2 regions of the Paenibacillus sp. FSL L8-0641 genome follow, and region 2 is predicted to be linked to the other one. Evidence: riboswitches for the same ligand, from Rfam matches in the RefSeq annotation. Region 2 holds a riboswitch; the other holds the start of a gene.
What was found. A riboswitch is a leader RNA that binds a small molecule or an ion and turns the genes downstream of it on or off. The one in region 2 is predicted to bind cyclic di-GMP.
Positions count from the first base shown of each region.

Region 1: another riboswitch for cyclic di-GMP. It lies ahead of MKY16_RS06220 (glycosyl hydrolase); the one in region 2 lies ahead of MKY16_RS02180 (collagen binding domain-containing protein).

Region 1 covers NZ_JBBOUW010000001.1:1,373,339-1,388,863, forward strand. Annotated here, with positions in the region: gene MKY16_RS06155 (sugar transferase) at 1-52, shown strand, start outside; gene MKY16_RS06160 (glycosyltransferase) at 52-987, shown strand; gene MKY16_RS06165 (O-antigen ligase family protein) at 998-2,335, shown strand; gene MKY16_RS06170 (WecB/TagA/CpsF family glycosyltransferase) at 2,340-3,110, shown strand; gene MKY16_RS06175 (O-antigen ligase family protein) at 3,116-4,558, shown strand; gene MKY16_RS06180 (lipopolysaccharide biosynthesis protein) at 4,564-5,943, shown strand; gene MKY16_RS06185 (glycosyltransferase family 2 protein) at 5,966-6,805, shown strand; gene MKY16_RS06190 (glycosyltransferase family 4 protein) at 6,792-7,979, shown strand; gene MKY16_RS06195 (glycosyltransferase family 4 protein) at 7,976-9,124, shown strand; gene MKY16_RS06200 (glycosyltransferase) at 9,153-10,253, shown strand; gene MKY16_RS06205 (UDP-glucose dehydrogenase family protein) at 10,259-11,587, shown strand; gene MKY16_RS06210 (hypothetical protein) at 11,785-12,111, opposite strand; gene MKY16_RS06215 (sugar phosphate nucleotidyltransferase) at 12,161-13,537, shown strand; cyclic di-GMP riboswitch class I at 13,693-13,773, shown strand; gene MKY16_RS06220 (glycosyl hydrolase) at 13,787-15,388, shown strand; gene MKY16_RS06225 (hypothetical protein) at 15,437-15,525, shown strand, end outside.
Region 2 covers NZ_JBBOUW010000001.1:491,052-506,576, forward strand. Annotated here, with positions in the region: gene MKY16_RS02180 (collagen binding domain-containing protein) at 1-2,195, opposite strand, end outside; cyclic di-GMP riboswitch class I at 2,391-2,471, opposite strand; gene MKY16_RS02185 (AraC family transcriptional regulator) at 2,522-3,403, opposite strand; gene MKY16_RS02190 (DUF445 domain-containing protein) at 3,998-5,254, shown strand; gene MKY16_RS02195 (TIGR02328 family protein) at 5,288-5,668, shown strand; gene MKY16_RS02200 (NAD(P)H-dependent oxidoreductase) at 5,771-6,445, opposite strand; gene MKY16_RS02205 (winged helix-turn-helix transcriptional regulator) at 6,634-7,017, shown strand; gene MKY16_RS02210 (stalk domain-containing protein) at 7,117-8,364, opposite strand; gene MKY16_RS02215 (YcnI family copper-binding membrane protein) at 8,604-9,350, opposite strand; gene MKY16_RS02220 (copper resistance CopC/CopD family protein) at 9,406-11,124, opposite strand; gene MKY16_RS02225 (bifunctional diguanylate cyclase/phosphohydrolase) at 11,396-13,246, opposite strand; gene MKY16_RS02230 (DUF5317 domain-containing protein) at 13,529-14,122, opposite strand; gene MKY16_RS02235 (multidrug effflux MFS transporter) at 14,325-15,525, shown strand, end outside.

The DNA of each region.
Region 1 (15,525 bases), 880 kb from region 2:
AATCATCATGAAAACAGGCGTTAAAATGCTGTTCTCCAAGGATGCTTATTGATGGATGCATTCAAGCGATGTCCCGCAGTATCCGTCGTTATTTGCACCTATAACCGGGCGGATCTGCTGGAAAAAACGTTAATGTCCCTGCTGGAGCTGGAAGACCTCGCACTGGCTGAGATCATTGTGGTCGATAATCGGTCCACCGATCATACAGCGGCGACGATCAAAAGGTTCACTGTCGCACATGGTCAGAATATCCATCTCCGATATCATTATGAGCGAGAGCAAGGACTGTCTGCAGCTCGTAATGCAGGTATTACGTTATCAAGAGCGGAAGTCATTGCTTTTCTCGATGATGATGCAATTCCGTGTGTTACATGGTTGCAAACGATTATGTCGGCATTCGGGAACAATCCTGAGCTGACGGCTATGGGTGGGAAAATTGACCCTATGTTTGAGACGGAACGACCGGGTTGGCTGACAGGCCCGCTTGAACTGCCTTACACGATTATTGATTTGGGCAAAGCCGTTCGTGAGTACCCGTCGGGACTGAATCCATTCGGAGCGAATATGGCGATGCGCAAAACGGCTTTTGCCGCCGTTATGTTCCCGCTTCATCTAGGCAGAAAGGGAGATATCCTTCTATCTGGTGAAGAATCGTGGGTATTCGAGCAAATCCGTAAAAATGGTGGAACGATTATGTATCATCCACACATGTCTGTGGAACATTTTGTGCCGGCTTCACGGTTAACGAAAGAATGGATCATGAACCGCTACTATTGTCAGGGCATGTCTAACGCTGCTCAGGCCGTAGGTCTGCGCGGCAACGCGATGCTGATGGCGAAGACGGCAGCCAAAGTGTTATACATCACGGCGGATTCCCTGCTGGCACGTAGTGAGGGCAGGAAGCTGTTGAACCGGTGCAGGCTTGAAAGTATCCGTGGGACGCTGGATACACTGCGCAACCGGAAAAGCGAGTCAGCTGCGGGGTGAAAGATGGAACATGAGTAACTATCCTTGGACTACTAGAATAAACACCATACAGCATGTTTTTATTTTTCTACTGGGCGCTCTTGCTGTAGGAATTGCGGCTACCTATCAGCCGGTGGTCAGTATTGCGGCGGTATGTTTACTGCTCTTGCTGGCTGTTTCTATCCATCATCCGGAGCGCATCAGCTATGCTGTTTTGCTAAGTACAGCAGTCTCAGTCGATTCTCTGTATCAGGGCGGCGTGTTCGGTATTGAGATTTTGTCATTGTACAAATTGGGCATTTTGGCTCTGCTGGTGCCGTGCATGCTCGTGTATGGCATACGTCTCAAGTTCAGCTATCCGGTCTGGGCATTGGTGATCATGCTGGGGATCACATTTGGATTTTCAGCATGGATGCCTTTGTTAACGACCTCGATTGCCGTCAAGGCGTTCGTCGGTTTATCACTCCCTTTCTTTTTTTTACTGATCCAGTGGAAAAAGGATGTGGCAGAAAAGCATATCCGACTGATCAGTCTGTTGCCAATTATTAGTGTGGTCATTGGGCTGGGTTTGCAGGTTCTAGGGCTGCATTCGTTTACGGATGTGGAATTTACGGGCGCAGTCAGAGTACAAGGAGCGAATATACCGCCGCATCTGGCAATGCTCTCCTTTCTCGGAATTGCCGTCTCTCTAATTGAGGTCAAGCGCAAACCCAAGCAAGCCGCTTTTTATTACACAGTGTTGGCACTGAACTTTTTGATTCTGATCGCCACCGGTACACGTGGACCGATTCTGGCATTGTTATTAATGTTTGCTGTGTATCTGTTTGATATTGCCCGTCAGTACCTCAAGGGGAAAGTCAATTATTTGCTACCGCTGGCCGGATCGTTTTTGGTTGCTCTGGGGGCGGTGGCCCTGCAATGGAACAATTTAAAAAAACGCTCCTTCGAACGGGAGACCGATACAGGCATTGACCTGTCGGGACGCTCGGAGGCATGGGAATATTTTTTGAACAGAGTACATGATTACCCTTGGTCAGGTAGAGGTCTTGGCGCGGTAACGGTTGCGAACGACGGGACGTTATTCAATGGTTTCGTTGTACCGCATAATGAGTATATTCGCTTTTATTTTGACACGGGATATATCGGTTGCGGGCTATTAATGCTTTCATTGCTGATCGTGTTCGCTCTCATTTACCGGTCGCTTGCCAAGTCTATCAAACCTTATTTTGCAAGCTTAATTGCAGGCTTTCTGATCTACTCGTTTTCAGATAATACGTTGTCGACGGTTCAGATGATTATTCCATTTTGCTGGTATTTAAACGCGTTATACCAGACATCTACTCAAACCGATTTTCGCAAAGAGAAGTGATACGATGAGCAGAGTGAACATGTTCGATGTCAACTTTGATAATTACGATTTTAATGATCTACTCGAATTTATAGATACTTCTATTGAACATCAGCGTCATTCCTACATTTTGACCTGTAATGTCGATCATGTGATCAAGCTTCGCAAGGATGATGAATTCCGCAAGGTGTATTCAGATGCCGGAGCTGTAGTGGCCGATGGGATGCCTATCATATGGGCGTCCAAGTTGCTGAAAAAGCCCCTCAAACAAAAAGTGTCCGGGTCAGATTTGTTCACTCGGTTGGGGGAGGCTTTTGAGGATCGAGGCTATCGTTTATTTTTTCTGGGTGCAGCTGACGGTATTCCTGAGAAGGCTATGCTCAATCTCCAGGAATCTTATCCGAACATGAACGTGGTGGGCTGTTACTCTCCTTCTTATGGATTTGAGAAAAACGAAGAGGAGAACAGACACATTGTCCAATTGCTGCAAGAGGCTCGCCCGGACATCGTTTTTGTTGGTGTAGGCGCACCTAAACAGGAAAAATGGATTTACAGATATTATGAGACTTACCGCGCTCCGATTTCGATTGGGGTGGGAGCGACCTTTGATTTCCTGTCGGGAAATGTGAAAAGAGCACCGGAGCTGATGCAGAAGACGGGATTTGAATGGTTCTGGAGATTGTCTCAGGAGCCTAAACGATTGTGGAAAAGATATTTGATTGAGGATTCCCAATTTCTCGTTCTGCTGTTTAAGGAGATGTTCAAGCGGAAGCGGATGAAGGGAGGTCAGGGGTGAGAAACATGAGTCGGTTGGCAGATCAGCAGATTTCCGTTTGGCTAGGAAATCGGCGTGGAATCGGCATGATCGGCATGGGGTTGCTGGCTTGTATGCTGCCACTCGCCATCGGATTTGCCAGCGCCAAGATGGATCCCACCATGAGCCAGCAGGGAGCCATATTGCTGGCGCTCGTTTTTCCGGCCTTCCTGCTGGCGATCTTGCAATCCCGGCTACTGATTCCTTACACGCTGGCAGTGTGGGCAGTAGGCCCGGAAATCCGCCGTATTGCGGATTGGTTGGAGGGAACGTACCACTCGGTTTCCTTGTTGAGCGTGGCACCGCTGCTGGTAAGCAGTATGTTGATTATTCCTGTGCTGCGGGGTATTCATCTGGCGGAAAAGCCATTAACCCGAATTGCTGTATTTTTCGGCATAGAATTGGCCTACGGAAGTGTCGTCGGGTTATTCAAAAATGGTATTGTTTTTGCTTATGATTTAGCCAATTATGTGGTTCCTTTGATCCTATTGCCATATTTTGCGATTAAGCCCATGAAAGCGAAGGAACTGGACCGACTGCTGTATTCATATGCCAACATTGCTGTTCTTGTGGCGATTTACGGCATTATTCAGTATTTGACAGTTCCTCCTTGGGATGCATTTTGGATGAATCATGTAGAAATGAATTCCATTGGTGTTCCAGAACCGCTTCAAATCAGAGTGTTTTCTTCCATGAACTCGCCCGGTCCGTGCGCTATTTTCCTGGCGATGGCACTTGTACCCATGCTAATGGAAAAACGGTGGCGTGGCACTTTGGGATGGATCGGAATTCTGCTGACGGTCGTTTGTCTCTTAATCACGCTGGTACGTTCAGCCTGGCTAATTGCATTCGTCATGTTGTTGGCTTATATTCTCAGTTCATCTTCCAAGGGGAAGTGGAAGACCTTGGTTCAACTAGCTGTCGTCGGTCTTCTTCTCTACATTATTGTTCCAAAACTTCCAGGGGCAGAGGGTTTGGTGGCTCGTATGCAGACGCTGACGGATATTCAACAGGATCATTCGTACAACGAGCGTTTGGATTTACTGCATACGATGCTTCCGGCGATTACTAGCAATCCAGTCGGGCAGGGGATCGGGAGTGTAGGAATCGGAACCAAGCTTGATAACGGCGGCGATCTCGGTGAACTTGGGATTATGGATAATGGGTATATTGCCATTTTCCTCACCTTCGGTATTTTCGGAGCATTCTTTTTCTTCGGTGGTCTGTTCGTTATCATCAAGCGCCTTCTCGTCCGTATTGCCGAACGAGATTCCAGTCAGCCTTATATCAGACTGGCGTTGGCTACGTGGGCCGGAGCTGTAGCCAGTCTCATATCGGATAATGGTTTCCCGGGTATGCGCGGCTATCTGATCTGGATGATGATCGGAATAGGACTATGGGCAAAAGATGTCATCGCGGAAAGAAGGTAAAGGCTGTGCAAAACTTACAAGCATTATCCGCACCTGTCCGGACACTATGGTCCACAGTGATTCGGTTTGCCAAAAGCAAGGATAACAGCTCTGCAGCAGTAAAAACGATGATATTCAGTATGCTGATTCTCGTCGTGAACATGCTGACTGGTGTGCTAACGGCACGATTCCTGGGTCCTACTGGACGCGGGGAACAGACAGCGATGGTGAACTGGTCCCAATTTCTCGCCTTCTGCATGAGCTTCGGTGTCCCGTCTGCATTGATTTACAATGCGAAAAGGAAACCGGAGGAAACGGGCAAGCTGTATGGTCTGGCCTTGCTGCTGGCTACCATGTTCGGGGGCTTGGCGACACTCGTCGGAGTTTTTCTAATTCCTTATTGGCTGCGCTCTTTTTCTTCATCGGTCATCCTTTTCGCGCAGTGCTCCATGATGATGTGTCCGCTCATAGCGATTTCACAGATCAATAATGCATTGCTTCAAGTTCGCTCGGAATATAAGCAGTACAATTTATTCCGGTATCTGGTACCGCTGAGTACACTGCTGGGTCTGGCGATTCTGATCTTAACCGGAAATATGAATCCGTACACCTCGGCATTGGCTTATTTGCTACCAGGCTTGCCGATTTATATCGGTGTCACGATACGAATGATTCGGCTGTACAAACCCAAGGTAAAGAACAGCTGGACGCAATTTAAAAATCTCTTTACCTACGGTATGGGTTCATACGGAAATGATCTCATGGGGCAGGTTTCCACTTATATTGATCAGATTTTGATTGCGGGTCTGCTCAGACCCGCTGATCTCGGTTTATATGCAGTAGCGGTCAGCTTGGCCAGGATGGTGAATGTATTTTCTACCTCGATCATTGTCGTGCTGTTTCCCAAAGCCTCTGGTCTGAATAAGGAAGAGGCGGTGGACATAACATTTCGGGCATTTCGAGTGACATCAACAGCAACCTTTCTGGCTGCGATGATGCTGATGCTGATTGCTCCGTTCGTATTTACATTGTTATATGGTCAAGAGTTTAAACAAGCGCTTACGGTATTCCGGTTCCTGGTGCTTGAGGTTGCTATCAGTGGAGGGACCATGGTGCTGGCACAACAATTTATGGCGTTGGGTAAGCCCAAACTGGTTACCATTCTACAGGGTGTCGGATTGGCGCTCGTCATTCCATTGCTGTCCATACTCGTGCCGAGATATGGATTGACGGGTGCAGGGATAGCAATGCTGTCTTCGGGGATTCTACGGTTCATTTTCATTTTATGTAATGTTAAATTCGTTCTAAAAATGAAGATTCCAAGACTGCTTATTTCCAAACAAGATTTTCAATGGCTCCGATCAACGATGTCACACTACATCCGGAAAAAGCCAGTTAACGGTTAGATAAAGAAGGAGGCACCCGCTAATGAACCACATGTCTAGCGTTCCCGCGGACAACCGGATATCCGTAGTTATTATCGCTCAGGATGATGGCACTCGAATCACAGCCGCCATTAAATCCTGCAAGCCCTTTGCGGACGATATCGTCGTCATTGACGGAGGGAGCAAGGACAATACGATTCAGGTAGCTGAATCCTTGGGCTGTCGGGTGTTTTCTAACCCGTGGCCCGGTTATGCCAAGCAGCGCATGTTTGGTGTTGAAAAAGCGGAATTTGATTGGATATTCCTGATTGATACGGACGAAGTAGTGGATGCAGAGTTGCTTGGAGATTTGTTGAAAGTAAAGGAAACGCTCCACGATCCGGCCAAAGCATATTCCGTATTTCGGATTGGCGATTTTCTCGGCAAATGGATGAATAAAGGCGAATATCTGGTTCGTTTGTACAATCGTCGTATTTATGGCATTACGAATAGTCTTGTTCATGAAATGCCGGATGTAGCCTCTTCCCAGATTGTCAATCTGGAGGGTGTGTTATGGCACTACGGCTTCCGCAGCATCAGTGATCATATGACCCGTTTTAATAAATATACAGATCTGGAAGCAGAGACGGCATTTAACAAAGGAAGATCCTTTCGGATTACCAGACTGTTGTGGCGGCCCCCTGCCCGCTTTGTGCAGAAGTATTTTGTCCAAGGCTTATACCGCAAGGGATTGGCGGGTTTTGCCGTAGCCGTTTTCTGGGTGATGTATGAGTTTCTCGTCTGCTTCAAGCATTATGAGCTAACCAAGCGGCGAAAAAAGATAGAAATCGTGGATGACGGACATACCGAGCAGAAAGGAGAAACCAGCTATGTCGTACAATAACGGATTTCGTATTGCGGCAACGGGGTTGAGCTGGCCGTCTTTGCAGCCAGGAGGCCTTAACACATATTTCCAATCGATCTGTGAGCAGCTTACGTTAGAGCGCAATACGTTGGATGCTCTAATCTGTAGTGACGAGCAGCCGCAAGCGCCCGACCGTATTCGGATTCATACGATTGGCAGCAAGCAGCAATCCATCTGGAAGCGCCGGGAGCTAATGCAAAAATATGCAGCAGAGTTGTTCGACAAGCAACCGGTGGATATATTGTATTCCCATTTTGCTCCCTATAGTGTCGGGCCAGCGCTGGAGGCGAAAAAAAGAGGAATCCCGGTAGTTACCACCTTTCACGGACCGTGGACGGAGGAAATGAAGATTGAAGGACAGGGTATCAAGCATTTTCTAAAAACGACGTTGGCTAAATCCATTGAAATGAAGGCCTACGGTCTGTCGGATAAATTTATAGTGCTAAGCGAGACTTTTCGGGATATTTTGCATGAGCACTATAAGGTTCCACTCAGCAAAATTCACATTATTCCCGGAGCGGCGAATGTAGAAAGGTTCCACCCGGCAGAGGATCGGGGAGCAGTACGAGAGCGCCTGAATTTGCCGCAAAACGCGACGATTGTGCTAACCGTTCGTCGTCTTGTTAATCGAATGGGACTGCTACAGCTACTCGAAGCATGGCGACGAGTAACCGAGCGTCATCCTGATCATCTGCTGCTGATTGGAGGGAAGGGCCCCTTGATGGAGGAATTGGCTTCCAAGGTAGCGGAATACAATCTTCATAACCATGTAAGGTTGCTCGGTTATGTGTCGGATGAGGAGCTTCCACTGTACCATCAAGCATCGAATTTGTTCGTCGTACCTACACAGGCGCTGGAAGGTTTCGGTCTGATCACGGTGGAGGCAATGGCTTCGGGACTGCCAGTGCTGGCCACTCCTGTGGGCGGTAGCAAGGAAATTTTAAGAGGATTCCGTCCCGAGCTATTGTTCCAGGGAACGGACAGTGAAGCCATTGCTGAAGGGTTGCTGCGTGTGCTGGATCATCGTGAACTTCTACCGAATGCAAGGGAATGCCGGGACCATGTCCTGAGCAGATATACATGGGGACATGTAGCGGAGCAGGTGGAAGAGGTGTTCCGACAGGTCCTTGACAGAAAGGCGGCGGCGAAATGATGAGAGTAGCTTATATTGACCATACGGCAAGATGGAGCGGCGGCGAAGTCGCTTTGTATAACATACTGACGAATATCGGGGAACATATCGACCCGCTCGTTATTTTGGCAGAGGAGGGTGATTTGGCAGATCGGCTTCGGCAGCGTGATATTGATGTGCGCATCATTCCATTGGACGATTCGATTCGCAATCGGGGACGGAACGCCGTGAATCTAGGTGCGCCTGCAGCAGCTTTTCGTTTGCTGGCATACGGTAGAAAACTTGCGCCCTTGCTGCGTGAGGAAAAGGTCGTGTGCGTTCACACGAACTCGCTCAAGTCTGCACTGTATGGTACAGTAGCTGCCAAATCGGCGAAGCTGCCCTTGATCTGGCATATCCGTGACCACATCGGTCCGCCGTATCTGAAGCCGATTGTAGCCAAAGGGATTCGGCTGATGTCCCGCTTTTTGCCCAACGGAGTGATTGCCAATTCCAAGTCCACGCTGAGTGCATTGGAGTTACCCCCGGACAAAAAGACGCTCGTCGTTTATTCCGCTTTTGCCAAAGCAATTACAGCACGTGACACGGCTGCACATTCACGTGGTGATGACTCGTTTAACGTCGTATTGGTCGGCAGATTGGCGGAATGGAAGGGACAACATATTTTACTGGAAGCGGCACGTTCCTTTTTACCAGATCAGCGCGTGAAATTCTGGCTGGCTGGAGATGCATTGTTCGGAGAAGAGGAATACAAGCAACGATTAGAGTCCACGATGCGCGAATACGGGTTGGCTAATGTCAATCTGCTGGGGCACGTCGATGACATTCAAGGCCTGATGCAGCGTTGTGATTTACTGATTCATACCTCTATTACACCAGAACCATTCGGTCAGGTCATTATTGAAGGCATGGCTGCTGGTCTCCCAGTGATTGCTTCCAATGAGGGTGGACCCAAGGAAACGGTGGTACCCCATGAAACCGGGCTACTTATTGAACCGGGTAACCCGGCTAAGCTGGAAGAAGCCATCCGCTGGATGTTGGAGCATCCACAGGAACGTCAGCAGATGGGTGAGAGAGGGATGGAACGGGTCAAGAAGCATTTTGTCATCGAGAACACAGTTAAGGATATAGTTCATTACTATAAGGGTTTGTTGGCAGGAGTCTGACCGACATTCGCGTTAAAGGATGATTTAGATGAAAATAGCGATAGCACACGATTACTTAATCCAAATGGGCGGAGCGGAAAGGGTAGTAGAGGTATTCCACGATATGTATCCGGAGGCTCCTATCTTCACAACGGTGTTCAGCGACGACCGCCTGTCGCGTAACTTGAAAGATGCGGATATTAGAGCCACTTGGCTACAAAAAGTCCCAGGAGTGAAGGCCAACTTCAAAGGAGTGCTGCCGCTATATCCCATCGCTATCCGTGATTTTGATTTTAGGGATTTCGATATTGTTTTAAGCTCCAGCAGTGCATTTATGAAAAGCATCCAGGTACCCAAACATACGTTTCACATTTGTTATTGTCACACACCGATGCGGTTTGCCTGGGATTACGATACATATATGGCCCGGCAGTCCAAATCCAACCTGCTCAAAAACATGCTAAAGCTGTACATGAACCGGTTGAAAACATGGGATGCCAAAACTTCGCGCAACGTAGACCAGTTTGTCGCCAACTCTTCGGTTGTTAAAAGAAGAATTTTGCACTATTACCAAAGGGATTCGGATGTCATTTTCCCACCTATTAATACATCCCGTTTTAAACGCGCTACAAACATCGGTGACTATTACCTGATCGTATCCCGATTGGTGTCCTACAAGCGCATCGATCTCGCGATCGAAGCATTCAAACGTAACGGTCTCAAGCTGCGCATTGTGGGTGAAGGACCAGATCGTAAACGACTCGAAGGTATGGCTGCCCCGAACATTGAGTTCCTCGGCAGGCTTGAGGACGAAGAGGTTAACAAGCTGATGGCAGAATGCCGAGCGCTCGTTTTTCCGGGCGAAGAGGACTTCGGTATTACGCCTTTGGAGGCGAATGCGGCCGGACGGCCTGTTATCGCTTTTCAGGGTGGGGGAGCGCTGGATACGATTGTTCCTCATGTGAACGGCGTATTTTTCCGCAAGCATCAAGTAGAGGATGTGCTAGAGGCCGTCGCAAAGGTCGAGCAGCATGCATGGAATGTGGACGATATCATTACCCATGCCCGCAAATTTGATGAAGATAACTTCAAGGATCAACTGAAAAAGTATGTAGAACAAGCCTATGTGAACTTTCTAAAAGGAGGATGAACGGAATGAAGCTGGCTGTAATTGGTACTGGATACGTTGGGCTCGTCTCGGGTGTATGTTTTGCGCAAAAAGGTAATGAGGTGATTTGTGTCGATCTGGAGCAGTACAAAATCGACATGTTGAACCGGGCAGAATCTCCGATTTATGAACCGGGTATTGAGGAATTGATCGCGCTGAATCTGGAAGCAGGTCGATTGGAGTTTACTTCGGATTTGGCTGATGCGGTACGCCGCTCGGATATCGTCATTTTGGCGGTAGGTACGCCTTCTCTGGCTAACGGCGAGGCGAACTTGTCCTACATTGAACAGGCGGCTGCTGATGTTGGGAAAGCCATGAACGGGTATAAGATTATTATGACCAAGAGTACTGTACCTGTCGGAACGAACGAAAAGATTAAGGACGTATTGGCTCGTCACACGAGTTTGTCTTTCGATATCGTATCTGCGCCTGAGTTTCTGAGAGAAGGCTCAGCTATCAATGATACGCTTCATCCGGATCGCATCATTATTGGTTTGGACAATACTGGATTGCGTGAAACAATGGTCACTCTGCATCAGGTGTTCACGGATAAAATCTATGTGACGGATATCCGTAGTGCTGAAATGATCAAATACGCGTCAAATGCGTTCCTGGCAACTAAAATTTCGTTCATTAACGAAATCGCTAATATTTGCGAAAAGGTTGGCGCCGATGTAACCTGTGTGGCTGATGGCATGGGTATGGACAAACGGATCGGCTCCTCTTTCCTACAAGCAGGGATCGGGTATGGTGGCTCTTGCTTTCCAAAAGACACAAATGCGCTTATCCAAATTGCGGGTAATGTAGACTATGAATTTAAGTTGTTGAAATCGGTGGTCGAGGTGAATACCGACCAGCGCTTTATGATTGTATCCAAGCTGCGTGAATCGCTGGGTCAACTGAACGGTGTGTCGATTGGCATTTGGGGCCTCGCCTTCAAGCCAAATACAGACGACATCCGCGAAGCTCCAGCACTGGAAATCGTAGAAACACTCATTCAGGCAGGCGCAATTGTCAAACTGTATGATCCCATTGCGATGGATAAATTCAAGGAGCACGTGGATCACCCGAATATTGTGTGGTGCTCATCCCCACAGCAAGCCGCCGAAGGTAGCGACGCTGTGTGCCTGTTGACCGATTGGGAAGAGTTCAAAAAGGTCGATCTCGTACAACTGGCCTCCCTTCTGCGCAAACCGGTTCTAATTGACGGTCGTAACGTATTCGCCGAGGAACAGATTCAAGGCTCCGGGCTGGAATACTATTCCGTGGGGCGTCCGCGGATGAGTGGGTGGAACAGAGATAAAGTGGAAGTTTAAAAAGTGACTGTGGTGGTGGGGGAGGCGCTGCGCGTGCAGATTGTTCTTCCGATTGCTGTTACCCCCGGATTTTCTTGATTGTGTAAAACATTCAAAGGTTAAAATCCGGGGGTAAAGGCAAACGCTGACGCTTCTTCAGAACAATTCTGCCCGCTCCGTTGCTTTCCGCCGTGGAGTCACAGTTTTAAACTCCCACCTTATGGGATGGGAGTAGGAAGGGCGTATCGGAAGGAGCGGCGCGGTTGATGCCGCTCCTTCCGATCAAAGCGCCTCGCGGCTGAGCCGAGCGCGTGAGCGCTAACAGGCTGACCGGACTTAATAATGTCCGGTCGCGCCTTTTGCAATAAACGGTATGATCGGCATGATGCATTTTTGAGTAGCGCAGGGGTGGATTTGAATCTGGAGAAGCGATAGCGTTCGCCTTTGGACCGGGATTCAAACCTATATACGATTTTATATAATCGAATGAATCCCGGTCCAACAGCGATCGTAAGATCAAATCCAGCCCGTAGCGGACTACTCAACCCTGCCCCATCCGATCACCCATACATTATAGAGAGGAAGTGGAGAGTTATGAAGCTCGTACTTTTGTCTGGTGGTTCCGGTAAAAGATTATGGCCTTTGTCCAACGATTCCCGTTCCAAACAATTTTTGAAGGTACTGGAGAGCCCGGAGGGGACTTCGGAATCCATGGTACAGCGGGTATGGAGACAATTGGGAGACAACGGATTATCAGAATCCTCGTTTATTGCGACAGGGAGAGCACAGGTCGAAATGATCCAGAGTCAGGTTGGGCCGAATACGCGTATCATTGTTGAGCCAGAACGCAGAGACACCTTTCCTGCGATTGCGCTGACAGCGACTTATTTATATTCCATTGCAGGTGTTTCACCTGATGAAATTGTAGCTATATTGCCTGTAGATCCTTATGTTGAGGATGCTTTCTTCGCCTCCGTAGCCCAACTGGAACATACGCTTCAGGAGAGTGAAGGCAAGCTTGCATTAATCGGGGTTGTCCCTTCCTATCCTTCAGAGAAATATGGTTACATTATTCCGAAAAACGATGCCACCCAAGGTAGCACTGGCTACCGCGAAGTGAGCCATTTTCAAGAGAAACCCGACCGGGAGCAGGCGGAGCGTCTGATTGAACGCAATGCTCTATGGAACTGCGGGGTTTTTGCGTTCAAATTAAGTTATTTGCTGGATATCTTGGCATCCAAGGGATTGCCGCTGAATTATGAAGAAATGCAAAAGCAATACGCATCTCTGGAAAAAATCAGTTTTGACTATGAAGTAGTCGAGAAGGAAAAGGACATTGTAGTTCTTCCGTATGATGGTTTTTGGAAGGATTTAGGTACTTGGAATACGCTCACAGAAGAAATGTCTAATCAACAAGTGGGCAGAGGTGTAGTAACGGAGGATTGCGTCAATACGAGTCTTATTAACGAGTTAGACATTCCTGTGGCGATCATTGGAACGAATGATCTGATTGTAGCGGCTAGCCCGGATGGCATTCTTGTGACCAATAAGGCAGAAAGTCCTCGTATTAAAGAAGTGCTCAAGGCTCATGATCAGCGTCCAATGTATGAAGAACGTCGTTGGGGGCAGTATCGGGTTGTGGATTATGTCAAATATGACGAGGGTAACGAGGTATTGACCAAACGAATCCGCGTACGAAAAGGCAAAAATATCAGCTACCAGCTTCATTTCAAACGGAGTGAAATCTGGACCATTATTAGCGGTGAAGCGGAAATTATTTTGAATGAGAAGCTACACAAAGTAAAGGCTGGTGATGTAGTCCGCATTCCTGAAGGGACGAAGCATAGCATTTTGGCTGTGACAGATGTGGATTTTATTGAGGTGCAGACTGGCTCTGAATTGGTTGAAGAGGATATTGTCCGCTTTTGTATGGATTGGAATGAAATTTCCCGTCACCAATTTATCTCATAATTATTTTCGTAAAAACGAAAAAAAGACAAATTCATGAAAATTCATGGCTCAAACTGTCGAATTTGGGCGAAAACCTGTAAATTCATGAACATGACCTATTAAATTTTGGTAAAATAAAGTCGATACTTAGGGTAAGAAGGAATCCAAACTCCTTCCAACGATAAACGCAGCCCTGTCGAAAGGCAGGTACGCAAAGCTAAAGGGCCTTCCACAAGGATGGCAGCCTGGCTACCGAAAGGAAGAGCGAAAGTGAGATTCAATTTTATTCCTCTGTATCGACTGATACGTCATGTACTCCCCGTTGTTATGCTTTTTTCATTGTTGCCCGTCGGTTTTGGTGATTCTCTGTCTGTGGCGAATGCCGCTTCATTACAACCTGTTAATTCGGACGCTTCTACTCAGGCCCGTGAACTATACAATTATTTACTCAACATCTCAGGGAAAAAAATAGTCACCGGTCAGCATGATTATTTGGAAAGTCCGGATGAATTAAGTAACAAGGTCCAAAAAATCAGTCAGGCATATGTAGGTGTACACGGCTATGAGATGGGAGCTATCTCTGGTCAATCTGACGCTACAGAAGCAGCGCAACGTAAAAATGTCGTCGATAGTGCTATCCGTTGGGACAGATCCGGTGGTATTGTGACGATGACTTTTCATGAAGCGCTACCAGGTAGGCCACTGACTTGGGCCAATGTACAGGCGAAAGTAAGTCAGACAGAGTTCAACAAATACGTGACCCCAGGTACTACGCAGTATAACCTCCTCATTGCCGATCTGGATAAGGCCGCTGTATCGTTAAAGCAGCTTCGTGATGCAGGGGTTCCGGTTTTGTGGAGACCTTACCACGAGATGAATGGCGACTGGTTCTGGTGGGGAAACAAAAATAATTTCAATCAGCTATGGAATATCATGTACGACCGTTTTACCAACACACATCAATTGAACAATCTGCTGTGGGTATGGAGTCCGAATGCGCCCAATTCGTATACTGTCCCGTACACCCCGAAATACCCGGGGGATGACAGAGTGGACATCTTGGCAGTAGATATTTACAACAATGATTTTAAGCAAAGTCATTACGAAGGTCTGCTTGGGCTGGCACGGAATAAGCCGATTGCCATTGGGGAGCACGGTGAGATGCCTAGTTCTGAGGTGTTGCAGGCTCAACCTAAATGGGTATATTCCATGACTTGGGGCAAGATGCTGACTGAGAATAACACAACAAATCAAATTCAGGATTATATGAATGATTCGAGGAGTTTGACGCGGGATGATGTGAAGAATGGATTGGAAACGATTCAACCACCTGGGACAGATATACCGACCTTACCGGACGAGGGACAAAGTGAGCCTATCCCGGCTCCGCCAGTAGTGATCGTTCCCCCAGCTCCGACTCCCCCTTCTGTTCCTGATGTGGTATATGTGAACGGGTTGCGTGGCGAATATTTTAACAATATGAATTTGAATGGAAGTCCTGTTTTGATCCGTACAGATAGCAAGCTGGACTACAACTGGCGTGCCAATGCAGCTGACCCTAAGGTGAATGCCGATCAGTTCTCGGTTCGCTGGACGGGTAAAATCAAACCGCAATATAGCGAGACCTATACGTTCACCACGATATCCGATGATGGTATCCGTGTATGGGTAGACGGCAAGTTGGTGATTGACAGCTGGTTCAAACAAAGCTGGACAGAGCGTAAAGGCAGTATGACTTTGGAAGCAGGCAAAATGGTAGATTTAAAAGTAGAATACTATGATGAAAAAGGCGACGCGATGGCACGTCTAATGTGGGAAAGTCAGCATGAAGCGAAAGCGGTGATTCCCGGAAACGCTTTGTTTCTTCCTTGATTAATACTCTTTCCCGGTCCAAAAATTTGAGGAGAGAGGGTCGATCATATGATAAAAAAATGGTTATCCCATAGGTATACAGGAGTTTTATCTGGACTACTAGCGATCGTAGCTATAGCGATGATCGCTTGGTTTAT
Region 2 (15,525 bases):
TTGAACTGGATACGCAATTCATTCCCATTTTGCTCGGAGGGAGGGATAATGGTGTATTGATCTGCCGGGATTTCAGCCCCTTTTTGTACGCCATCCCACCATCCCAGCAAGGTCATATCGTGTACTTTCACGGAGCCGGGCAGTAACTTCTGACCTTGCAGCAAGGGGTCTCTCACTTCCGCGTGGTTTAGGATCTTGCGATTGTAGTTGGCTTTAATGTCCCAGGTAATGAGCTTGGAGGTCGCATTATAGCTTCCTTGCTTGGCACCGTTTCGTTGTGTCATAAAGTCCGGCCAGATCGGGCACTCCACGGCATGCGATGATGTTTCTCCGTCTTCAAACTGGTATTCTATAATGGATTTATTACGAAACTCAGGCTTCGTCGTATCCGTTTTCCAGTCATTGTTATAGGTGGTTGAATACTTGATCGTATAAGCTTTATGAATGGTTTTATGAAATTTGAGCGTAAATCCTTGTTTATAGTCCTGTGATAGCGGAATCAGCTCATAATCCGTGGGGGCACGTAGCTCCGTTGTTCCGTCAACAGTTTGAATTTTCAGGGTGTCCGGCAACAAGGCCAAGCCCCCGTTTGGAAACACATCGTGAATGACAATATTTTTCATGGTGTACAAGTCTGTATTAATGGTAATCACCCAAGGTATGATTTTGGTGTTGTAATTGGGTGTGTCATACATTTTAGTCATAACTCCGCTTGTGATTTCTGTCGATACGATCTTCTGGATTCCATCTGAGGTTATGATGTTTATAACTTTTCCATTTTCATAGACACGGCCTCTGGCTTGAGTCTGGTATCGGATGGTATAGGCTGAATCTACGTCAAAGTTAAATTGAAGTTTGAAGCCGTTGCGGTCCGGATAATCAACTGGGATGACAGTATACGCCCACGATGGGAGTTCCTCCAGCGTGTTTCCTTTAAATACTTTCAAGGAACCGGGTAGCAATTCTTGAGTTTTGTTGAAATGATCAATTAAAAGAGCTTTGGCTTCGGGGATTTTTGTCTCGCCGAAGTTGTATCGTATGGCCCACGAGAGTGTTTGTGTGGCATGATCATATTTTTCAACCTTTTTGGACAAAAACTCACCACGTTCTACATGAACAGTACCGGTAGCAGCAACGTTCTCTATCGCATCTCCTGAAAGCGTTGCTGTGTTGGAAAAACGAGTTTCGTCGCCAGTAATGCGCGTGGAATATTGAATCTGGTAGGCCGTGTTCATGCTACCGTCTTGAAAACGAATCACAAACCCTGTCCCGGCTTGATCTGCTTCAATGGCATATTCACTCGCATTTACTAGGTCTCGAACAACGGTCGATCCGTCGATATTGACTTGGAGATGATAGAGCCGGATAGAGTCTCTTCTGAGTTCCAGTCCTAAAGGAATTGGATCGGTGATGAAGGCATGCTTTACGGTGTTTAGCTGTTTGTTCACATCAATGGTCCAGTCGATCTGATTTGTGCCAGCTAGTTTCCCTTGTTTGCTTAGGGTCGGCCCTGACTGGGGCTTTACATTCACGATGACCGTTTGCACCCCGCCTTTGATCGGAATCGCAATGATGACCTCTGTACTACCTTTCACTATTTCTTTTGTAAACTCGGTTTTGATTTGCAGTTTGCCGCTGACATTGGAATGAGTCTCTACATATGGGTTAAAGGTCATGATCACCTTGCCCTGACGATCTACTGTGAAGTATCCCACGGTTCCGTCGGTAGTGACTAACGGAGATGAGATATCAGTGTAGATGACAAACTGTTCTGGTAAGTGAAAGGTGAAAGTGTCTCCTGACTTATAGGTATTGTCAGGAAGCTCCCATTCATAGCCTAGTTGGATGGCTGATCCGATGTCGAATTGGCTGTCGGGACTATATACTGCATCAATGACATGCCCTGATTCGTCGGTCAGGCTCAACTTCGTTAGTATGCTCTGCGGAGTTGCATCATGTTGAGATTTTGAACTGACTGCTCCTTGAACGAAGGGGGGCGTGTTTGAAGGAATCTCCCTGGGAGGTTCAAGGTTTGGGACACCGTATACAGCATCCGTAACGGTATGTGTAGGATCGGATACAGCACTCTGCGGCAGTTCTGGGGCTGGAGCATCTGCGTAAGCCAGTGTTGCGTTGAAAAAGCTTTGGACAATGAGCAATAAGGCAATGATCATTACATTTATTTTTGTTCTCATGCTCCAAGTGATTCTCCTATTCATCGTAATATGGCAATGCTTCGTTCGAAATTAGTATATTCAGCATGCTAGGCTGACATGACTATCCCAATAGAAAAAAAAGCCCTGATCATAGCGATCAGGGCTTTTTTCGAGATAGGCATAGCAAATTGTGGTGGATCTATGTAAAAAAGGGCATAATAAAAAGCTCGTTCATCTGGTAGCTGGCTGCCATCCGGATAGGAAGGCCCTATAGTTTTGCGTCACTGCCTTTCGACAGCTTTGCCATTAACTTGAATAGCTTGTGCGTCTATCATCTATCAAACTGGTTTCATGTAACCTCTCATTTACAGCTTGGAACGGTTCCCCCACTTTTTGCGGAAGGAATGAGGTGTTTCTCCTACATGCTCCTTGAACAGGTTAATAAAATGGCTCGTATTGGGAATACCTACGTACCTTGCGATATCCACAATGGACATGTCACTGGTTTTAAGCCAGCTTTGAGCGGCCGTGATACGGACATTAATGAGATAATCAATCGGAGAGAAACCGATCTGCTTTTTGAAATTTTTAGCCAGATTAAACTTGTTTAATTCAAACATATCTGCCAGCGAGTCCAGTGTTATTCGCTCACAGTAGGACTGATCCAAATATTGCTGTACCCGACGTACTTCGCTGAGGGTTTCAGCATTCACATGCTGGTGATCATAGGGATGCTGCAAGATGCACATCAGTATTTCACCAATGAGCCTGGACGTTAGCAGTTCAGCGGAAAGACTTCTGTCAGACTGCCCACAAATCAGAGCATGCAGTTTGTCCAATATAATATACGGATTATGCATGGATATTACCGGTTTATTATGCTTGGCAAATTGTTCGTAAAAGTTTCCGATCAGGTTGCCGTACAGGTATAAGCTGATAAACTCCCAGGCTTCATGACCGGAGGTGCTATATTGCACATACTCCTCACAATTAATAAAAAACAAATCATGAGGCTTTAAAATATATTTCTTGTCCCGGTATAGTAATTCTCCCTTACCAGACAACGTAAAAACAAGCAAAAAAGAGGCGAGTTCTTTTCTTTCCACCGTAAAAGCAGAAGTTTTTTGGAAGTAGCCTAATTCCTGAATATATAAAAGGGATTGCTTGGCAAAAGCGGAGGGAGTGCGCACAATTACGACAGGTTCGCCGTTCCAGAGGCCCTCGTTGTTTTTTTGGTCTGTTGTCATATTCAATTCCTTTACAAAGAAGCAATTTTATCTAGCTTATCTTGGTTTGATTTAACCAATATATAATGGCTGATTAAACATGATTTACTATATATAAAAGTTTATTTTATCACATGAAATATGTCTATATATCAAAATATGTTTGTAAGTTTTATAGAAGCCTCGCTCTTATGGACATCTAACCTGATCGTCCGTATAAAAGGTCGAATATTGTTGAAAGAATTCTGAGGTCATCATGGATTCAAATCCTTTCTGGGGTCAAAGATAGAATTAGTGCTGAAAAAGATATCTTACATGCCCATTCAACTTTTCCCTTCACTTCTCCTTTCGGTTTAAGAAATTTAGGACTTGGTTCTGATAAAATGGTTCGTAAGGCTTATTATTAAAAATGAGATTTTGGGCCTAGTGTTGTGATTTAGTTCACGAACATGAATGTAAAAAAGAGAGATATATGCATAAAAAATTACGCAAAAAGTGGCCTTACGCGTTTCATCAAGAGTGCTTTCAACTTTGGAAATGACACGGGCAATGATATGATGGGTAATACAGGTATAGTGCTTTACTTACTCGACAGTCAGTTTGGAGGATTACAGGATGGGAAAACCCAAAAATACGAAAACCGCAGCGGCTTGGTCGCTTGTTATTCTAGGGGCAGGCTTTGCAGCCACATTGCCCTTCCAGCAATATGGCTGGGCTCGTTTGTTAGCCGGAGCTTTTGAGGCAGGACTTGTAGGGGGACTGGCGGACTGGTTCGCTGTCACTGCTTTGTTCCGTCATCCGCTAGGCATTCCGATACCACATACCGCGCTGCTTCCTAAAAATAGGGACAAGCTCACAAATGCCTTGGTGAGTACGGTGGAAAATAACTTGCTAAACAAAGACAGCATCGCGTCTAAAATTGCAGATATTCGTTTGGCCGATTTGGTGCTGGGTGGTGTGGAAAAAGGTTTGCGCACGCCGGAGGCGGCGGCATCCATAGATGTTCTTGCCAAGCGGCTCGTCCAGTCGCTCCCGCTCGCGGAATTGGCTCCGGTCATCGTGGCAGAGCTCAAGCGGCAGATGACTGACTTTGACGCCGGACCGCTGCTGGAGGCGCTTGCTCGTCAGACCAGCGAGAAGGGTTATGATCGCCGCGCGCTGGATTACACGCTGGAACAAGCCGAGTCCTGGCTTTTGCGACCCGAAACGGGCTATACGCTGGGTACCTTAGGTATGCAGGCTGTCAGCGGTTTGCAGGTGAGCGGACTGATGCAGTTTGCCTTGAACGCATTCCTCGGCTATCTGAACGAAGAGCGTATGGGTGAAATGATTCGTCATTTTTTGCTGGATCAGGTAGCAGAACTGCAAAGGGAAGAGCACCCGCGCCGTCAGGCCGTGCTGGATGGTCTAAGAACACAGGTGACCCGATTGGCGACGAAAGATACGGTTCAGGAAGGGTTGAACGGCTGGAAGGATAGCCTTGTTGAAGCCTGGGAAGGTGATGCGTCGGTGCTGGGAAAAATGGAGGAACTGCGTATACGCTTATTGGACTACATGGAAGACGGAAGCTATGTGCAGACCTATATTTTACCGCTATTGGATCGAATGTTGACTGATTTAAGAGGGAATACCGAGCTGCTGGACAAGATTAATGTGCGAATTGTGGAAGGTATTACTGGACTGGTGGAAGCCAACCATAGTCGGATTGGTAACTTGGTGCGCGAAAATGTAGACAAAATGGATAACAAATCCCTGATTGCACTGATGGAGGACAAACTGGGACAGGATTTGCAGTGGATACGTATTAATGGCGCAGTTACAGGCTTCCTGATCGGCATTGTGCTGACAGGTATCCGTATGCTAATCCAATAGATCAGAAAAAGCTACAGATAGGGTTGTGGAAGCATGAGGCTTTGGCATGAACATTTAATCGACAAGTTACCCCGTCCGCAACTGCTGGGGCAACATCGTGAGTGCTGTGCCCTGCGCGGGAATGGGTGGGGCAAGCCACACGCCACGGTGAATTATGTGTTCGATTATCACCCCATGCTGCTGGTGCGCTATCATAGGCTCATTATGGACGAAATGAAAAGCAGAGGGTACAATGTTGACCCACTATGGGAACAGCCTTTGTATCGCGGTAAGCAGTGTGAGCCTTGGGAGGCAGAGCTGGGTGAGGAACTGGCAGGCGCGGGTGCATATGTGGAGCATGACGATGAGTATATGAAGGAGTGCCTGGATAACCTGGCTTCCAAGGGGATTTTAATAGAAATTGAAGTGACCTAAAAAAGACGGGCTGTGGTAGGTTCATCATTCAGATGAAGTGCCGCAAGCCCGCTTTTTTGATGCTTCAATGTTCATCGTTTGGGAGAGAATCGGGATATTAGATTACAGAATCCAGCGTGTGACCTTTTCCAGGGGTTGTCTGGATTTTTCACGTTTGGGTTCATGAGCGCGATAACCGAAGGCAGCAATGACTGAAATATCGAGCAGCCCGTTCTCCAGCAGTCCTTCTTCCTCCAAAATGGCATGCACCTGATCGTAGTTAAAACCCTCAATCGGACAGGAGTCAATACCGATCTGAGCCGCCGCGGTCATCATATTGCCTAAGGCAATATAGGTTTGCTTGGAAGCCCAGTCAAATAGCGTACGTTCGTTTTCCAGCAGGTGTTGACTTTCACCCTGGAAAATCTTATAGCGGCCTGGCAGTGAGGCAAATTCCTCCTCAGACATACCTTTAACCTCTTTATACATATACTCCACGTAAGGAGAATCATAACGAACATCCTTGCGCGCCAAAATCAGGATGACGTGGCTAGCCGCAGGAATCTGCTTTTGGCCACCGCTGGAAACCGCAGCCAGCTTCTCTCTTAATGCCTGATTTTGTACAACTACAAACTGCCATGGTTCAAAACCGACGGAGCTTGGAGAAAGTCGCCCGGTTTCGAGAATGAACTGAAAATCCTCTTCCGGTATGATGCGATTGGGATCAAATTCTTTCGTGGCGTGCCTGAACAGAAAGGCGTCCAGAATTTCCTGTTTTTTAGCTGATGTATTAGACATAAAATGTACTCCTTTGGGTATGGGTTTAGTTGGTGCTCTATGGGTTTTCTGCTACTATAATGAGAGCTGATATCGAATATATAGTTATCATATAGAAAGTTTTTGCAGGGAACAAGTACGCACATATTTGTTTCTTGTCATACGTCTGAGGCTATTGGTTTACACATTCTACAGAAAGAAGGGTATACATGGCACAGGAGATGGAACATGCAGTTAGCGTTAATTTTGGATGTCCGGTAGCGAAAACCGTCGGGGTTATAGGCGGCAAATGGAAGGGAGTCATCTTGTATCATTTGACCACAGGACCGCGGCGCTATAACGAAATTCGACGGACCTTGCCTAATATTACACAGCGGATGCTAACCTTGCAGTTGCGTGAATTAGAGAGAGATGGCATTGTGCACCGTGAAATTTATAACGAGAACCCACCGCGTGTGGAATACTCGCTTACCCCGTTAGGAGATACGTTAAGGCCATTGCTGGATTTTATGAGAGACTGGGGGATCTTCTATGGAGAACAGGGTTGCGAGCCTGTGACGACAACTTCCAAATCAGGCAAGCACTTTTGTTAAAGGGAATGAAGAAAGCCCGCCAGATGATTTCATAGAAGACTCATAAGAAATCATCTGGCGGGCGAAATAAGGTCGGTTTTACTTGGATAAAATGTACACTTATTTAAACTCGATGGCTTCGTTCATCTGTGACCAGGCCGTTTCTCCAATGATGCCCAAGCGCCAGATAGCGATTCCTTTGAGGTCATAACGTTTGGCTAAACCGATCTTGGCGTTAACGGTGCTGTCTTTTTCGCTACCCATCGAAATCCCCAAAATGAGCTTGTCCCGCGAGGTTTCCTTCAAGGCCAGTTGGATGGCTTCATCCACTTTTTCCAAAGGCTCAGGTGTAGCCTTTTGTCCGTAATCATAAGCCATGATGATCAGATCGTCCGCCAGATTGCCCAGCGTTTTGTAGTCATAGCCAGAGTAAGAACTGTTCAGCGGATGCAGAACGACGGTGAGCTTGAGCCCGGCCTGATGCGCTTTGGTCGATAGCTTTTTAATAAAGGTGTTGTAGTCTGAACGAGCTTTGGCTTTGTCGCCGCTCCAGCCCAATCCTTCCAGGTCTAGCGAAATGCCTTTAAATTGTTTGTCGGTGGCGGTGCTAACAATTTGGGAAATGGTTTGTTCTTGAAGCTGCGCATTTTCCAAAACTTTGGTCAGCTCGTGATTGCCATCTCCGGAATAGACCATCAGGTAAGGGGAAGTCCCCTGGCTGTCTGCCTCCTGCACAATGGACTCTGGCGTTACAGTTCCAGCGGCTTGAGGCCATTTGTATTCTTTGCCGTTTGTGGTAAATTGTCCGTTCGTATCAATTCGACTCCAGCCGAAGGCAACGACGTTAAAATCCGGTATTTTGGATTTTTGGTCAAAGGAAGACAGCGCATAGAAGCCTACTGTATACATCGATTCACGAGGCGATGTAATGGAGACCGTCCGTGTTCCCTGGTTCCAGTTCACCGTGGCTCCAAACTGCTGCCCGAAAAAGCCCAGCGGAATCATGGTGCTGCCGTGCACGGTTTGCGGAGCGGCTGTTAGTTGAACCGCTTGTCCGTCCACTGTGGCATTGCGGCTACCCATCTTTAGAATCACCTGCTTGGTAGCAGAACCTTGCGCTTTGGTAGCGGTGATGCTTTGGCTGGCTTGGTCCCATTTCACTGTAATGCCAAGAGCTTCAGAAATCGCACGAAAGGGAACCATGGTCGTGCCGTTCATCATGGCAGGTTGTACAGGGAACGGTAATGCATATCCGTCCAGCATAATGCTGATCTTGCCGGCTTCAGCTTGTGCCAAGGGGCTATAGATGCCCACTGTGGTACTCAGAAAAATAGCACTAGATAACAGAGCTTTATTTACGATTTTCATCCTATGATCTCCTATGCTCAATAGATTGCAATGCTATCATGTTAGAATCGTGAGGGTTCTACCTATTTTACCAAAAAAATGATAGAAAGGTGAATGTGAAATAATAGGATGAGATGAATCTGAGTATGTATTAAAGCTGACTATTAATCGTTTTCTTTCATACAAAAAAAGCTGACACCTTTTAAATAGGTATCAGCTTTTTCTTTTTAAAACGCTCTTAACTTTATACGTAACCCAGATTACTTGCGGCGCTTGAGTGCAATGCCGACAGCTGTGGCACCAAGAACGACTGCAATGATCGAGAGAACGAGTGCTGTCGTTTGTGCAGCAGAGCTGGCTGGAGCAGAAGCGGCAGGTGCAGCTTCTACAGCATTGTTCGAAGCAGGTGCGGGGTTGCTATCATTAGCCGTATCTGTGCTGGCGTGGCCTGCTGCCGTACCCGCCGAATCGTGTCCGCTGTCTGCGGCAGGTGCAGGGGTTGCGGACGTGGCGTCCGTCGTAATTTCGGTAATGGAATGAGGATTGCTACTTCCTTCGTCGCCTGTCCATTCCACGATACTTCCGTCACTGTAATACTGGAAGGCGTCCCAGGCTGCTGCGGTATTCTGGTCTGCATTTTGCGCTACAAAGCCGAAACGCTGATATTGACCTGCTTGAATGCCGTCTTTTTCAGTCGTCCAGGTCACGGTGATTACTTTGCCAGAGCTGTCTTTTTCGGTGGCTACCTTCCAATCCGGTACAGGCTCGTATTGTTTGAAAACGACCTCTTTCGGAATTTTCAAGGCGACTTTGGTGGTTGGAATGTTTTTTTCCACGGGTACTTTCAATGTGTACGTTTCCCACGCATTAGGTTGTGAAACAGAAGGCTTGACTGTCACATGTGCACTGGCCATACCTGCAAAAAGTAAGGCACCCGCTGCGATTAGACCCACAGAGGTCGCAAACCTGGAAAATCTGGATTTTGCTGTTTGAATTGTTGTATTCATATTCAATTCGCTCCTTTTAAGTGAGGATTTCACAAAATCCTGAAGTATAAAATAATTATTTTTTACCGCCTACATGCAGGGTGAATTCAGCATCAACCGCATCGAGTGAAGCCGTCAGAGCATGTACCTTTACCGCCCATGTTCCTTCGGAGGTCATCAATTCCTGACTGCGGAATGGCTGTTGCTGCTTCACAGGTAGAACAAATTCCTGTTGATCTTGGTCAGGGTCTGCTGGAGTGAGCGTTAATGTAACCTGCTGGATTCCTGAAACGGCAGCACCCTTGCTGTCCTGAACGGATACCTTAAATTCATTGCTGCCCACAGCATTGGGACTGACTGCCAGGGTAACGTTATATCCACCCGTAGTGCGAGTCTCCTCAAACGGTACAGCAGGTGCCTGACCGGGTGACAGGTGAGTGAGCACCGCAGTCAACAGCATCACGAGCAGGCCGACGGACAACTCGGCACGCAATCCCCGGGCGGCTTGCTTGCTGGGCGCCGCTTGCCGTGCGCTGCGGAACTGGCTGGCCGCGAAGGCCAGCATGACTAGCAGCAGCGCTGCCTTGCCGAGCAGAACGAGTCCATAGGACGTGTTCAGCAGCATGGAGGGAGCCGGAATGTACAGCACGGCTCCATATATACCGGTGGCGAGTAACGCCGCCACCATAGCAATGCCCCAGCCGGCGAAGCGGCGCAAGGCGGCTTGTCGTAGAGTTGCCCGCTCGGATACGGGCAACTCTGCTCCGGCAACCGGCAGGCACACGACCATGACGGCAAGTGAGCCGATCCAAAAGGCTGCTGCCGCGAGATGGACGAAGTCCGCCGCAATGGCTGGAGCTGGATGGGTAGCCGCTGCCGGGTGACCGACAAAGGCCTTGGACAGCATGAGGCATAGCGTTAGGAGAGCCGAGCTGTAGCCCCAAAGACGGCGCTGGCGACTCGAAATGCTGTAATCCAGCGCGTAAATCAGCGTTACGCTTAGGAGTAGCACGAGAATCATCTGGATAAACCAAATTTGTCCGGCTCCAGTAAACTGGAGAGCTTCTCCCAGAATCGGGAGTGAGAAGCCCTCCCTGATGGAAACCCCGGCATCCCATGAAGCCTGAAGTGGCAGGCTGATCAGAATGGCGGCAGACGTTATGCCGTAGCCGCTCCATAGCAGTTTATTCCAGCGGGGCGATGTTTCAAAGGGCCGCTGATTTTGCTTATGCTGTTCACTTTGATTCTTGTCTTGGCTTATGCTCGGTAAGATGAACAGCCGGAAACAAATCGCTCCAAAAAGCAGCGATAGTCCTATGTAAAGAAACCAACGGACAGCGATTAAGTCGATTCGTGATGTCCCTGAGCCTTCAGGTGCGGTAGCTTGATGGGTAGGCGCATTGGAACCGCTGCCTACTTGAAATGGAATAACTCCATTAACTGGATGTCCGTCTGCGGATAAAGCTCTCCAACTAACAGAGTAAATTCCATTTTTCATCCCTGGGATCAATTGGATTTCCATGGTGGCTTTGTGATTCGGGTCAAGCTGTGCTTTTCCTGTGTCGACCCGCTTGCCTGTTTCGTCGGTCACTTTGATCGACATGAAGGCAGATTGCAAATCTTCATTGAAGGTAATGGTCACCTGAGAAGGCGACTTGTCCAAAACCTGATTTTCGGTCGGACTGGATTCAATGACAAATGCATGAGCCCACGAAGAGTGAGGAAACAGGACCAGAAGGGGGAGACACAGCAATAAAAGACAAGCCACACGGGCTGGTCTGGACAGATACAACATGCTTGTGAAGTCACCTTCTCTCGATTACTTGAAGCGAGGATATCCCCATTTATAACATTTTATACAGGAGGATTTTGCCTGACGTACAAATCCATTCCTATCTTAATCATAGTGCATATAGCGCGAATAGATGGAGCGAATTATGACATTTATATGAAATTTGAAATAATAAGCATTATACAAAATGCCAATCATATGAAAACCCCTAGTGTGGTTGAATTCAGGACGATTTCAACCATGCTAGGGGAAAGAGGAAGAGCCTATGAAGGAATTAGAGCCCTGTTTCCATGAGATCCGTGAAAGCAGGTTGCTTGTGTTGAATATAATGGATAAAAATAGCCGTTAGTTTGGGATCGAATTGGCTACCCGAGCAAGCACGTAATTCTTCAATGGCCTCCTCGAACGTTTTGGTGGGTTGATAGGGACGCTCGGTTGTCATCGCATCAAAAGAGTCGATGATCGTCAGCATCCGACATAAAAGTGGAATTTGCTCGCCCTTAAAGCCAAACGGATAGCCTCCTCCGTCATAACGTTCATGATGCAGCTCCACAAAAGGAATCAAATCTACGAATCGTTCGTTGGCTTCTACAATACGCTTGCCCCACATGACATGCGCTTGCACCATCTGCCATTCCTCACCGGACAGCTTCTCTTTTTTATTGAGGATATTCCAGGGAATCTCCAGTTTACCAATGTCATGAATGAGAGCTCCTAGTATGAAACGCCGCTTATCCTCCGGTCCGAGTTGAAGCACATCGCTCATGTCTGCTGCATATCTGAACACCCGTTTTGAATGCTTGAAGGTATTAATATCCTTGTATAAGAACAAATTAAGCTGCTGCTCAAGATCACGAATATCCTGCCCCAGATCGACCTCACGCTCCACTTCATTTAAGCTTCCATGCGTATGAACGATGTTTTTGCCCTGTTTCTTGGCGTAGTACAGGGCTTTATCCGCCAGATCGACCAGCTGTGATTTGTCGTAGATGTCAATGCGGCTTTGGGCAATACCTGCGGAGAAGGACAGACAGCCATGTGGAAAAATTTCGACACCCTCATAACGAGAATCATTTAATCTTTTTCGAATAGCATTGACTATTTCATAAGCTTGTTCAGCGGTATGATCAGGCATAAGCAGGGTGAATTCTTCTCCACCGTAGCGGGATACGGTGATGGGGGTGTCGGAGGTTTCCTTCTTAAGAAACTCACCGAGAAATCCCAGTAGCTGATCGCCTTTAAGATGACCGAAATGATCATTGTATTTTTTGAAATCATCAATATCAATCAGCGCCAGACTGAGGGGAGTATTCTCGGATCTCGATATATTTAATTCAGCTTCAAGTGTATTTTCAAAGTAGCTGTGATTGTATAGCCCTGTTCTGCGATCCATGTTTGCTTTTTCTTCGATTTCCCGATACAGCGTGAACATTTGCTTGAATGCGTGAGATAGGAGCATGCTTAGCCCAAGGAACAGCAAAAGTCCTAGAATGCCATTGTTATAAATCAGTGTAGTCAATACCAAAGACAGAATGAGTGTACATAAGTATACGAGCAGGGATTCAGCCAAAAAAGCCTGTTTAAGCTCATTGAAGGACCCTTTGTATGCGATATAAAAGTAGATGCCCAGTGTGATTGTGTTCACCGCAAAGTAGCAAATTAACGCCAGCAGGTAGGAAGCGAAATGCTCTTGGTTTAAAGCTCCCTGCGTTCCGCCGCTTAGTTCAAATACTGTTGAAGACAGGAAAATGGAAAGGGCGTAAATAGAAAAATTGACGGTATGCTTCCACCAGGACAGTTCTGTGTGCCGGAACATAGCAATGATTACATTTAACAGCAAAATCAGAATAGCAATTTCGGTGCCATGCACAAAAATACAAGCCAGATACACGGAGGAATCCATGGACTGCTTGTTACTGGCCGGTGGTAGCTGGAATGTAAAATGCTCCAGAATTAGAACTGCTCCCAATAGGGAATAGATCGTGACCCACTCTGTTGTCGTATAGTGCAAAAAGGACCACTGATTCGTATACAGGAGAACGATCAAGCCTGCCAAACATATGAAAAACACATATATTCCAGTCGCGGTAACCCGTTCTTGCAGCTTTTTTATTATACTCATCATTTCTTCTCCTGCCTTGTCGTATCTTGATGTCAAAGCTACCAGGGGTGAATGGGATAATTTACAATTTTATAATCGAAAATTTCACATGAAAAAACAGGCCGGAATCCAGCCTGTTTTGTTGAGCCTGTGCTTCCTTTTTTTCTTATCGGTGACTAGCCCCCGATTTTGTAACCGGAAGTCAAAGCAATTATGACAGAAGCTACAATAATAGCATTGATAATCACACGGGAGTATTTCAAGTTTTTCATAGGGTTCCCTCCCTTCCTTGGAATAAGGTACGCACTAGGCGTGACGGGGATTGGTTTCTTGCTGCTTATCCTTGGTTCTTTTCACGACCATAATGCTTTGGATAAACAGAAACATCCCGAAGTTCATGACAACATCTCCAATACTAATTACCTGCGTGCGGGGATAGGGCTTGGAGAGAGGAATAATGTCACCAAGCAATGATAGACGCGTACTCGCATCCATCATGTAATGTTTCGAGATGACACTTCCGGATTTAAGCATATCTGTATAATAGGGACCCAGCACCTCCGAAGCGCTCAACGAGACTGGCATCCTGCCGCCATTCACCGCCATAACGATAAAATTCATCAATACGCCGATGATAATAAGCTTGAATCCCTTATGATGTCTGTTCAACCAGAGAAATATCAATCCAACCACGTAGACTCCCATAAATAGATACCCGTTAATGGCTGCCAGCCCAGTCCATTTTTCTTGGAAATAAAAAATAATGAATTGTACCAGTAGCAGCACGGGGAACATCCAGCCGGCTATAAGGCGAATTTGACTGAAACGGATCAGACCTTGCCGCCAGCCTCCTCTGAACAGACCTACAATGAGACCCAGTAGCACTCCATCATAGACCATTATCATTCTCCAGATTCCACAAATTTTTTGTTTTGGTTACCGTATAATTCGACCTGAAATTGGTAAATTCCTGCCTGATATATAGCAGTTTTGAAAAAAAATTGCGGATTAGCGTGTAATGATTCGAAGCCAGACGAAATGAGTGATATCATGATATATTGAAGTAATTATTTATATTTTTGTGAAAAGGATGATTATTATTATGAACCGGTTATCCAATACTGTTATGGTTGCCGCAGATATGACCAAATCGCGAATATTATGGATCGCCTTTGTCCTGGGTGCATTGAGTGCTTTCGGGCCGTTGTCCATAGATATGTATTTGCCGTCGCTGCCTACATTAGCCGACAATTTGCATACGACTACTTCGTTGGCGCAGCTTAGTTTGACCGCCTGTCTGTTGGGCCTGGCCGTTGGACAGATCGTTGCTGGTCCGCTTAGCGATGTAAGGGGGCGCAGAGGACCGCTGGTGATCTCGCTCATTCTGTACGCTGCTGCTTCGCTGTTATGCGTGTTTGCGCCGAATATCGGTATGCTCATTGCACTTCGCTTTATTCAAGGGCTTACAGGATCGGCAGGGATCGTGATTTCCAGAGCTGTAGCCCGTGATCTATACTCGGGCAAAGAATTGACACGCTTTTTCTCACTACTCATGCTGGTGAACGGCGTGGCCCCCATTGCTGCACCAGTACTGGGCGGTGCCATTTTGAACTTTGTTTCCTGGCGTGGTGTATTCATGGTACTTTGTGTGGTCGGCGTGGCTATGCTGATTGCCGTCGTATTGGGTTTGCCAGAAACGTTGCCAACGAACCGCCGCTCATCCGGTGGTTTGAAGCAGACGCTGGGGACACTCGGTCACTTGTTTGCCGATCGACGCTTTATGGGCTATGCCTTCTCACAGGCGCTGATTACGGGAGCGATGTTCGCGTATATTGCTGGCTCACCATTCGTGCTTCAGGATATTTTCGGGGTTTCCCCTCAGACGTATAGCATCATTTTTGCAGTGAATGGTTTGGGGATTGTACTGTTTTCCCAGTTAACGGGTAGACTTGTGGGTCGCTTCAGCGAACGACAGTTACTCTTGTCGGGTCTGGTCATTGCGGCTGTAGCCGGAATCAGCTTGCTTACTGTAGCCTTTACTGGAGGTCAATTGTTTGCTGTTTTAGTTCCTCTGTTTTTTGTCGTTTCCTGCGTAGGGATTGTAAGTACAACGACGACTTCATTGGCAATGCAGAGTCAGCAGCGCTCCGCAGGCAGTGCGTCCGCTATGCTTGGTTTGTTGCCTCTATTGCTGGGTTCCATCGCTTCACCGCTAGTAGGTTTGGGGAGTGGAACCACCCCCGTACCGATGGCGATCGTTATAGCTATAGCCGAGGTTGGTGCGCTAATAAGCTTTGCCGTAC